DNA from 4 places in the Azospirillum sp. Marseille-Q6669 genome. Region 1 is predicted to be linked to each of the others. Evidence: predicted binding sites of a transcription regulator. Region 1 holds the regulator's gene; each other region holds the start of a gene.
The links. Region 1 encodes LexA, which represses DNA repair genes until DNA is damaged. Its sites were predicted from a motif close to ATGTTCTANTTTGGTTC; they were not measured.

Region 1 (2,197 bases):
GCGAAGATGCCGGGGACCGCGTGCGCGTCGGGCGCGCCGTGCCCAAGGGGCGCTTCATCCGCCCCGCCGGACTGGACTTCACTGCCGGAGAGGAGTTGCTTCCCAAGGGACGGCTGCTCACCGCCCGCGACGTCGCCCTGGCCGCCGCGGCCAACCTGCCCTGGCTGCGCGTCCACCGCCGCCCACGGATCGCCGTGCTCGCCACCGGGGACGAGATCGCCCTCCCCGGCGATCCGCTGGGACCGAGTCAGATCGTCAGCTCCAACGCGCTCGGCCTGTGCGCGTTGGTCGCCAGCCAGGGCGGGCTCGCCCACAATCTCGGCGTGGCCAAGGACGATCCGGAGCATCTCGCCGTAATGGCCGCCGGGGCGGCCGGCTGCGACCTGCTGGTGACCACGGGCGGCGCCTCGCAAGGCGAGCACGACCATGTGCGCGACGTGCTGGGCGGGCTGTCGCTGGACTTCTACCGGGTCGCCATGAAACCCGGCAAACCGTTGATTTTCGGGACGGCGAACGGCGTTCCGCTGCTCGGCCTGCCGGGCAATCCGGTGTCCACCGGGGTGGCCGCCCTGCTGTTCCTGGTGCCAATCCTTCGCCGTCTCCAAGGGTTGCCCGCCGAGAACGCCACGCTCGCGGCGCGGCTCGGCGCGCCGCTGAAGGCCAACGACGACCGCACCGATTTCCTGCGGGCCACCCTGTCCACCGGAGCGGACGGCGAGCCCGTCGCCACCCCCTTCCCGCGCCAGGACAGCGCGATGATGTCCCGGCTGGCCCAGGCCGACGCCCTGATCGTCCGCGAGCCGCAGGCAACCGCCGCCGCCGTGGGCGACCGCGTGACGGTGATCCCGCTGAGTGGCGGTGTCCTGTCGCTTTAATCCGTTCCGCACGGGAAATCCATTTGGGAGTCCTGTCCGTCGATTTGCGATTGATTTCATCCGTAGGGCTTGACGGGGGTTAAGAACCAAACTAGAACAAGATGGAACGTTTTGCTTTTGTTCCATATCTAGTGCGGAACCGGCCGGGAGGCACAAATGCTCACGCGCAAGCAGCATGAATTGCTGCTTTTCATCAACGAGCGGCTCGGACAGGGCGGTGTGTCCCCTTCCTTCGACGAAATGAAGGACGCTCTCAACCTGAAGTCCAAGTCGGGCATCCACCGCCTCATCACGGGGCTGGAGGAGCGCGGCTTCATCCGCCGCCTGCCCCACCGCGCCCGCGCGCTGGAAGTGCTGCGCCTGCCGGAGGGGCTTGAGACCGCCCGCACCCGGCCGCCGCGCGCCAAGTTCCAGCCCAACGTCATCAAGGGCGACTTCAGCTTCGCGGGACGCGAGGCGAACCCGGCGTCCGAATCCGTGCAGCTTCCGCTCTACGGCCGGATCGCCGCGGGCACGCCCATCGAAGCGTTGCGCGACGGTTCCGCCTTCGTGGACGTTCCCGCCGCCATGCTCGGCATGGGCGACCACTACGCGCTGGAAGTCGCTGGCGATTCCATGGTGGAGGCCGGCATCCTCGACCATGACACGGTGGTCATCCAGCGCTGCGACAGCGCGGACAACGGCTCCATCGTCGTAGCCCTGGTGGACGACGCCGAGGTCACGCTGAAGCGCTTGCGCCGCAAGGGCAACACCGTGGCGCTCGAACCGGCCAACGCCGCCTACGAGACCCGCATCTTCGGTGCCGACAGGGTTCGGGTGCAGGGCCGCCTCGTCGGGCTGGTGCGGAAGTACTGACGGCAGGATGCTCCGGGGCGGCGGTTCAGCGCGCCCCGGTCTTTCCGTCGGGCAGCTTTCCCCCCATCGTCCAAGGGCGGTCGCCGCGCTGCCCCCGGACGGTTTCCACCCGGATGCCCTTGTCCGACAGGGTGAGCGTGTGCGCACCCTCCCGCCGCAGTCCCCAACGGTCGATGACCAGCGGCGCCCGACACCCGCGCGACGGGGTTGCGGTCACCACCGCATCGGCCACAGCGCAATCCTCCGGTAAGGCGTCCGGTTGTCGCAGCAGCGCCACCGTCTTCCCCTGCGCACGGTAGAGGCACCCCAAGGCGTCGCAGCGCAGCCGTCTGTCCAGGCTCACCCCGACAAGCGGCCAGACATCCTGCCCGGCTTTTTCTTCCGGCTTCTCCATGCCGTCGCGCCGCCTCCACGTGTTGGCGACCCGCCCGTCGCTGGCGGTCGACAGGCTGAGGATCCCCTCAGCG
Region 2 (2,197 bases), 800 kb from region 1:
TCATGCTGGTGGAGGACGAGGACGCCGTGCGCGTCTTCTCCGCCCGCGCGTTGCGCAACAAGGGTTATCAGGTCCTGGAGGCCAAGAACGGCGAGGCCGCGTTGCAGCAGATCGGCACGGACGGCAACCGCATCGACCTGCTGATCACCGACGTGGTGATGCCGCAGATGGACGGACCGACCCTGGCTCGCCATGTCCGGCAGGTGCGGCCCGACATGCGGGTGATCTTCATCTCCGGCTACGCCGAGGACCGGCTGGGCGAAATCGACGGGGTCGAGGTCGCCCACTTCCTGCCCAAGCCCTTCTCCCTGAAGCAGTTGGCTTCCAAGGTGAAGGAGGTCATCCGGGACGGCAAATAGCGGTGGCCGGGGAGGCCGCGGCGCCGTCTATCCGACGCGCCAGCCGTGATAGGTCCAGCGTTCCGTTCCCGGAACGTCGAGAGCCTCCCACCCGTGACGGCCGGTGCCGATCGGGCGGTCTGACAGGACGAGCGCGCCCGGCGCCAGGAAAGGTTCGGCCAGCCCGCCGATCCACTGGCGGATGCCGTCCTCGTCGTCTTCCTGCGCGCTGCCGATGTCGGCGTGGGCCAGCCGAACCGCACCGCGGAAGCGCTCCGCCGCGGCAGGCAGCGTGTCCCGGAAATCGCCGAGGAAAAGTCGGTCCTCGTCCGGCCGCAGGGAGGCGGGAACGCGCGCCCACATGTCGAAGACCAGGATGTCGCGTGGTGGGAACAGGCTGCGCAGATGGTCGTAGGTGCGGCCCTTTCCCAGGCCGATCTCCATCACCAGGCCAGGGGTTCCTGCAACGCAGCCGGCGGCCCAGCCGAGGGCGACGCGCTGGGTGGTGAGGCGGTCGATCATGCGGTCGAGCGTGGAGTGGACGGTCGTCATGCGTGGCTCTTCGGGAGGCGTTGGCGGAGCATCTCCTCTTGAACGCCGCAGTTGGAATTCCGTTGCACGGCGCCGAATCGTTCCTAACTTACGATGAGAACATTCGCGGAACTTAGGGCTTTGCGAAGAGGAACAAAGCTGGTACATTCCCTCTCACCGAATGACCGTTGGTGAGATCGTTGGCCCTGGGGCCGCGGATGTGATCTAACAAGGGGAGACGGGCATGTCGTCCGCACAGCTTCGTTTGGTCGAGAAGGATTCCATGGATAAGCAGAAGGCCCTGGATGCCGCTCTGGCGCAGATCGAGCGCGCCTTTGGCAAGGGCTCGATCATGAAGCTCGGCGCCCGCGAGAACACGGTCGAGACGGAGGTCGTTTCCACCGGCTCTCTCGGCCTCGACATCGCGCTGGGCATCGGCGGCCTGCCGCGCGGCCGCATCATCGAGATTTACGGGCCGGAAAGCTCGGGCAAGACGACGCTGGCGCTGCACGCCATCGCCCAGGCCCAGAAGGGCGGCGGCACCTGCGCCTTTGTGGACGCGGAGCACGCCCTGGACCCGTCCTATGCCCGCAAGCTGGGCGTGAACGTGGACGAGCTGCTGATCTCCCAGCCCGACGCCGGTGAGCAGGCTCTGGAGATCGCCGACACGCTGGTGCGCTCCGGCGCCGTCGACGTGCTGGTGGTCGACTCGGTGGCAGCATTGGTGCCGCGCGCCGAGCTGGAAGGCGAGATGGGCGACAGCCACGTCGGCCTGCACGCCCGCCTGATGAGCCAGGCGCTGCGCAAGCTGACCGGCTCCATCGCCAAGTCGAACTGCCTGGTGATCTTCATCAACCAGATCCGCCTGAAGATCGGCGTGATGTTCGGCAACCCGGAGACGACGACGGGCGGCAACGCGCTGAAGTTCTACGCCTCCGTCCGTCTGGACATCCGCCGCATCGGCGCGATCAAGGACCGCGAGACGGTGGTGGGCAACCAGACCCGCGTCAAGGTGGTGAAGAACAAGATGGCCCCGCCGTTCCGCGTGGTCGAGTTCGACATCATGTACGGCGAGGGCGTGTCGAAGGTGGGCGAGCTTCTCGACCTCGGCATCCAGGCCGGCGTGGTGGAGAAGTCGGGCGCGTGGTTCAGCTACGACGGCACCCGGATCGGCCAGGGCCGCGAGAACGCCAAGAACTACCTGCGCAACAACCCGGCCACGGCCGACGCCATCGAGGCGAAGATCCGCGGCAACGCCGGCCTTGTCGCCGACGCCATGATGGGCACCCCGGAGGCCGACGGCGAGGCCGCCACGCCGGAGTGATTCG
Region 3 (2,197 bases), on a different contig from region 1:
AACAGGCGCTTGCGCAACGGCACCAGCGCGCCGACGTCCAGCGCGCCCCGCCAGGAGGTCTGGACGGTCCCCACCCGTCCCCGGTTGCGCCGCTGGATCAGCGCTTCTGCGGCCTTCGCCGGGTCCTTCTCCTCCTCCGTCGCCGAAGGCGGGATGACCGGGTCGACGGTGGGCGGCACCGCGGGAGCCGGGACCTCGACCACCGGGGCGGCGGGTGCCGGCACCGGTTCCGGGGCCGTGTTCCACCAGGGCGTCGTGATGGGAACCGGCGCAGGAGCTTCCACCGGCGCCGGGGTCGGCTCGGGGGCAGGCTCGGGAGCGGGGGCGGCGGGGGTTGAGGGACGGGCGCGGGATTCGGGGTGGGGTCCGGGGCGGGGGCGGGCGGCGCCGTCGGCCGCGGCGCCTTGAACAGGTTCGCCATGGGCGGGGTTTCCTTGTTCGTGGTGAGACAGGACGACTGGAGGCGGGGGCGGGACGGCGGCGCCGATCAGGACGCGGCGGGACGCGCCAGCCACCGGTAAAGCTGCCACGGCGTCAGGACCGCGGGCGCGTGCAGCCCCAGCAGGCGCTTGACCGCCTCGACGCAGGTGAAGGGCGCCCAGGGGGCCGGGCGGGTCAGGCCACGCCGCACCGACGCCGGGGCCACCGCCATCCCAATTCCGCGGTACCAGCCCGGCAGGTCGAAGGCCGCGGGCAGGTCGAGGACCGACACGTCGGTGAAGGGCGAAAGGGGATCGACGATCACCCAGTGGCGCCCGTCATGCAGCAGCGCGAAGCAGTGGCGGAATCCCGGCTTCAGCAGGCGCAGCCACCACAGCTCCGCCTCGCCCCGGAAGACCACCCAGGCGCGCGGCGCGTCCGCTCCGGCCCGGCAGGGCCCCACTTGGCAGGGCCCCACTTGGCACGGCTGGGGCATCGGCGCGCTCACTGGACGATGCCCTTCTCGCGCAGCACCGGGCGGAGCCGGTCGAACGCCTCCTGCCAGAGGGTGTGGGCGCGCTGCTCGTGGTACCGCGCCGGGTCCGGCGCCATCAGGCGGCGCCCGTAGTGGACCAGCACGTGCAGATGGTCGCGGATCAGCAGGCGGCGACGGTACAGCCGGTCCACCGCGCACAGCACGTCGCCGGGCTCGCAAGGACGTTGGACCAGCCCCCGCCCGGCGGCGATGCGCGCGCCGGCGGCCTTGGCGTCCTGAGCCTGGACCGACCAGAACCACGCCTCCTCCGCGCTGCCGAATGGTTCCCCGACGGCGTCGGACAGAACCATGAACGTGTTGCGGTGCTGGACCATGCGTGAGGTCTCCCTGAGAATTGCAGCTTTTGGGTTCGCGGGCGCAGCTTCGCTCTCGGGCGGAGCGCCGGATGGGCCGCGGCACGCGCGGCTGGCGAACACATGTTCACGTTATGTACCGATTAAAGTCCTTCGTCAAGGACAATGTGAATAGGTTCCTAGGGACGGGCTGGTTCGTTTATGTGATTATCCTCCCATGCTCAAACATGCGGACATTTGGCGGGCGATCGACCGCCTCGCGGCCCAGCACGGGCTGTCGGCCTCCGGGCTCGCGCGGCGCGCGGGGCTCGACCCGACGACCTTCAACAAGAGCAAGCGGACCACCGGCGACGGCAAGCTCCGCTGGCCCTCGACGGAGAGCGTGTCCAAGGTTCTGGAGGCGACCGGCGCGTCTCTGTCGGAATTCGTCAGCCTCGTCGGCGATGCCGCGGGCGCCGGCTCGCTCCAGCGGGTGCCGGTCATCGGCTATGCGCAGGCGGGCAACGCGGGTTTCTTTGACGACGCCGGCTTTCCTTCCGGCGTCGGCTGGGATGAGCTTCTGTTCCCCAGCATCGGCGACCCGCACGCCTACGCGCTGGAGATCGCGGGGGACAGCATGGACCCCGTCTACCGCGACGGTGACACCATCATCGTCTCGCCCGCCGCGCAAATCCGGCGCAACGACCGCGTCGTCGTCCGCACCAAGGGCGGCGAGGTGATGGCGAAGCAACTCCTTCGCGAAACCGCCACCAAGGTCGAGCTGATCTCCATCAACCGCGCCCACCCGGACCGCAGCATCCCGCGCGCCGAGGTGGCCTGGATGGCCCGCATCGTCTGGGCAAGCCAGTAAGCGTCGGCCCTGCGGCACTCTGTCCTAGGATATTTTTCCTTTACATCGGTTATCAGAAGGCTTACCGTCCGAGGATGA
Region 4 (2,197 bases), on a different contig from region 1:
GGCAGGCCGCCGCCGGCCCCGGCCTCCTCGAAGACCCGGCGGGCCGTCTCCCCGGCCTCGGCGGCGGCCGCTGCGCCATGGCAGAGGGATGTCGCCTCATGGGCGAGGACCTTCTTGGCCTCGTTGATCTCCGATCCCTGGAGCGCCTCCAGCCGGGCGATCTCGTCCAGCGGCAGCTCGGTGAACAGGCGCAGGAAGCGGCCGACGTCCGCATCCTCCGTGTTGCGCCAGAACTGCCAGAAGTCGTGCGGGCTGCGCCGGTCGGCGTTCAGCCACACCGCCCCCGCCGCCGTCTTGCCCATCTTGGCGCCTGACGCGGTGGTCAGCAGCGGCGTGGTCAGGCCGAACAGCTCCGTCCCGTCGACGCGGCGGGCCAGCTCGATCCCGTTGACGATGTTGCCCCACTGGTCCGACCCGCCCATCTGCAGCCGGCATCCGTGGCGGCGCGACAGCTCCAGGAAGTCGAAAGCCTGGAGGATCATGTAGTTGAACTCCAGGAAGGTCAGCGGCTGCTCGCGGTCGAGCCGCAGCTTGACGGAATCGAAGCTCAGCATCCGGTTGACGGTGAAATGGCGCCCGATGTCGCGCAGCATCGGGATGTAGCGCAGCTCGTCCAGCCAATCGGCGTTGTTGACCATCGCCGCGCCGTTCGGCTCTTCGCCGCCGAAGGACAGGTATTGGGCGAAGGCCCGGCCGATGCCAGCCATGTTGGCGGCGATCTGCGCGTCGTCCAGCATGGGGCGGCTGGTGTCGCGGAAGCTGGGGTCGCCGATGCGCGTGGTCCCGCCGCCGATCAGCACGACGGGCCGGTTGCCGGTCTTCTGGAACCAGCGCAGCACCATGATCGACACCAGATGCCCGACATGCAGGCTGTCCGCCGTGGCGTCGAAGCCGATGTAGGCGCCCACCGGCCCCTGGCACAGCAGGGCGTCGAGGCCCGACAGGTCGCTGCCCTGGTGCAGGAATCCGCGCTCGTCGAGCACGCGCAGGAAGTCGGACTGGAAGGGGCTGGAAGCGGCGGGGGTCGCCATGGTGCTGATCTCCGGAAGGGAAGGGCCGCGTCCCGGGGATCATCTGTCGAAGCACATGCCGCCGGTCAGCGGCGGCATGGTTCATATGGTCAAGACTGAACGCGCCGCCCTATGGGAGCAGCGTATAATAGCGGCTGAAGTGGTGCGTGCGCGTCGTCATGACCGGGAAGCTAGGCGTGCGGGGGCAGGCCGTCAAGGGCGATCGGTTCCCACCCGCGTCCAAAGGAAGGATGATTGTTCGCTTTACGTTCTATTTCCGCGCCGCTATTCTCCTCCCATGGACGAGATTCCGCGGCAGGCCCTGAAAGGACGGGGGGCGATCAGCAACGTGACCTCCCGTTACGAGCGGGAGACCCGGGTGCTGGCCGACGACGGCTGGGGCGAGAACGAAGCGCTGACGGAGACCGTCCCGACCCAGGTCTTCGACGACACGGCCCGTTCGGTCCTGTCGAAAAACACGTCGCCCGACGTGATCTTCGAACGGTCGGTGAATCCCTATCGGGGGTGCGAACACGCCTGCATCTATTGCTTCGCCCGCCCCACCCATGCCTATCTCGGCCTGTCGCCGGGGCTGGATTTCGAGACGAAGATCTTCCGCAAGGTGCGGGCGGCGGAGTTGCTGGCGGCGGAACTGCGAGCCAAGTCCTACCGTTGCCAGCCGCTGGCGCTCGGCGCCAACACCGATCCCTACCAGCCCATCGAGCGGGAGCAGCGCATCACCCGCGCCGTGCTGGAGGTCTGCCGCGACTTCAACCAGCCGGTGATGATCATCACCAAGTCGGCGCTGGTCCTGCGCGACCTCGACATCCTCGCGCCGATGGCGGCCAAGGGGCTGGTCAACGTCGCGCTGTCGGTCACCACCCTCGACCGCGACCTCGCCCGCCGCATGGAACCACGGGCCAGCACGCCGCAACGGCGCCTCGCCGCCATGCGCGACCTGACGGCGGCCGGCGTGCCGGTGGCGGTGCTGGCCAGCCCGATGATCCCGGGGCTCACCGACCATGAGCTGGAAGCCATCCTGACGGCGGCGGCGGAGGCCGGGGCGACGCAGGCCAATTACATCCTCCTGCGGCTGCCGTTGGAAATCGCCGATCTGTTCGAGGAATGGTTGCGCGAGCACGCGCCCAACCGCGCCGAACGGGTGCTCAGCCTGATCCGCCAGTGCC

Region 2: the regulator LexA is predicted to act here: its motif matches at 1,021-1,037, upstream of recA (recombinase RecA).
Region 3: the regulator LexA is predicted to act here: its motif matches at 1,393-1,409, upstream of ACWPXE_RS19700 (S24 family peptidase).
Region 4: the regulator LexA is predicted to act here: its motif matches at 1,266-1,282, upstream of ACWPXE_RS08470 (PA0069 family radical SAM protein).

The regions. Positions count from the first base shown of each region.
Region 1 covers NZ_CBCOOP010000002.1:383,683-385,879, reverse strand. The annotation lists gene ACWPXE_RS13035 (molybdopterin molybdotransferase MoeA) at 1-875, shown strand, start outside; gene lexA (transcriptional repressor LexA) at 1,032-1,730, shown strand; gene ACWPXE_RS13025 (ComEC/Rec2 family competence protein) at 1,756-2,197, opposite strand, start outside.
Region 2 covers NZ_CBCOOP010000002.1:1,179,999-1,182,195, reverse strand. The annotation lists gene ACWPXE_RS16870 (PAS domain S-box protein) at 1-359, shown strand, start outside; gene ACWPXE_RS16865 (class I SAM-dependent methyltransferase) at 387-890, opposite strand; gene recA (recombinase RecA) at 1,114-2,193, shown strand.
Region 3 covers NZ_CBCOOP010000003.1:500,491-502,687, reverse strand. The annotation lists gene ACWPXE_RS19715 (hypothetical protein) at 1-284, opposite strand, end outside; gene ACWPXE_RS19710 (hypothetical protein) at 488-883, opposite strand; gene ACWPXE_RS19705 (hypothetical protein) at 925-1,290, opposite strand; gene ACWPXE_RS19700 (S24 family peptidase) at 1,487-2,119, shown strand; gene ACWPXE_RS19695 (hypothetical protein) at 2,194-2,197, shown strand, end outside.
Region 4 covers NZ_CBCOOP010000001.1:1,917,750-1,919,946, forward strand. The annotation lists gene tyrS (tyrosine--tRNA ligase) at 1-1,031, opposite strand, end outside; gene ACWPXE_RS08470 (PA0069 family radical SAM protein) at 1,309-2,197, shown strand, end outside.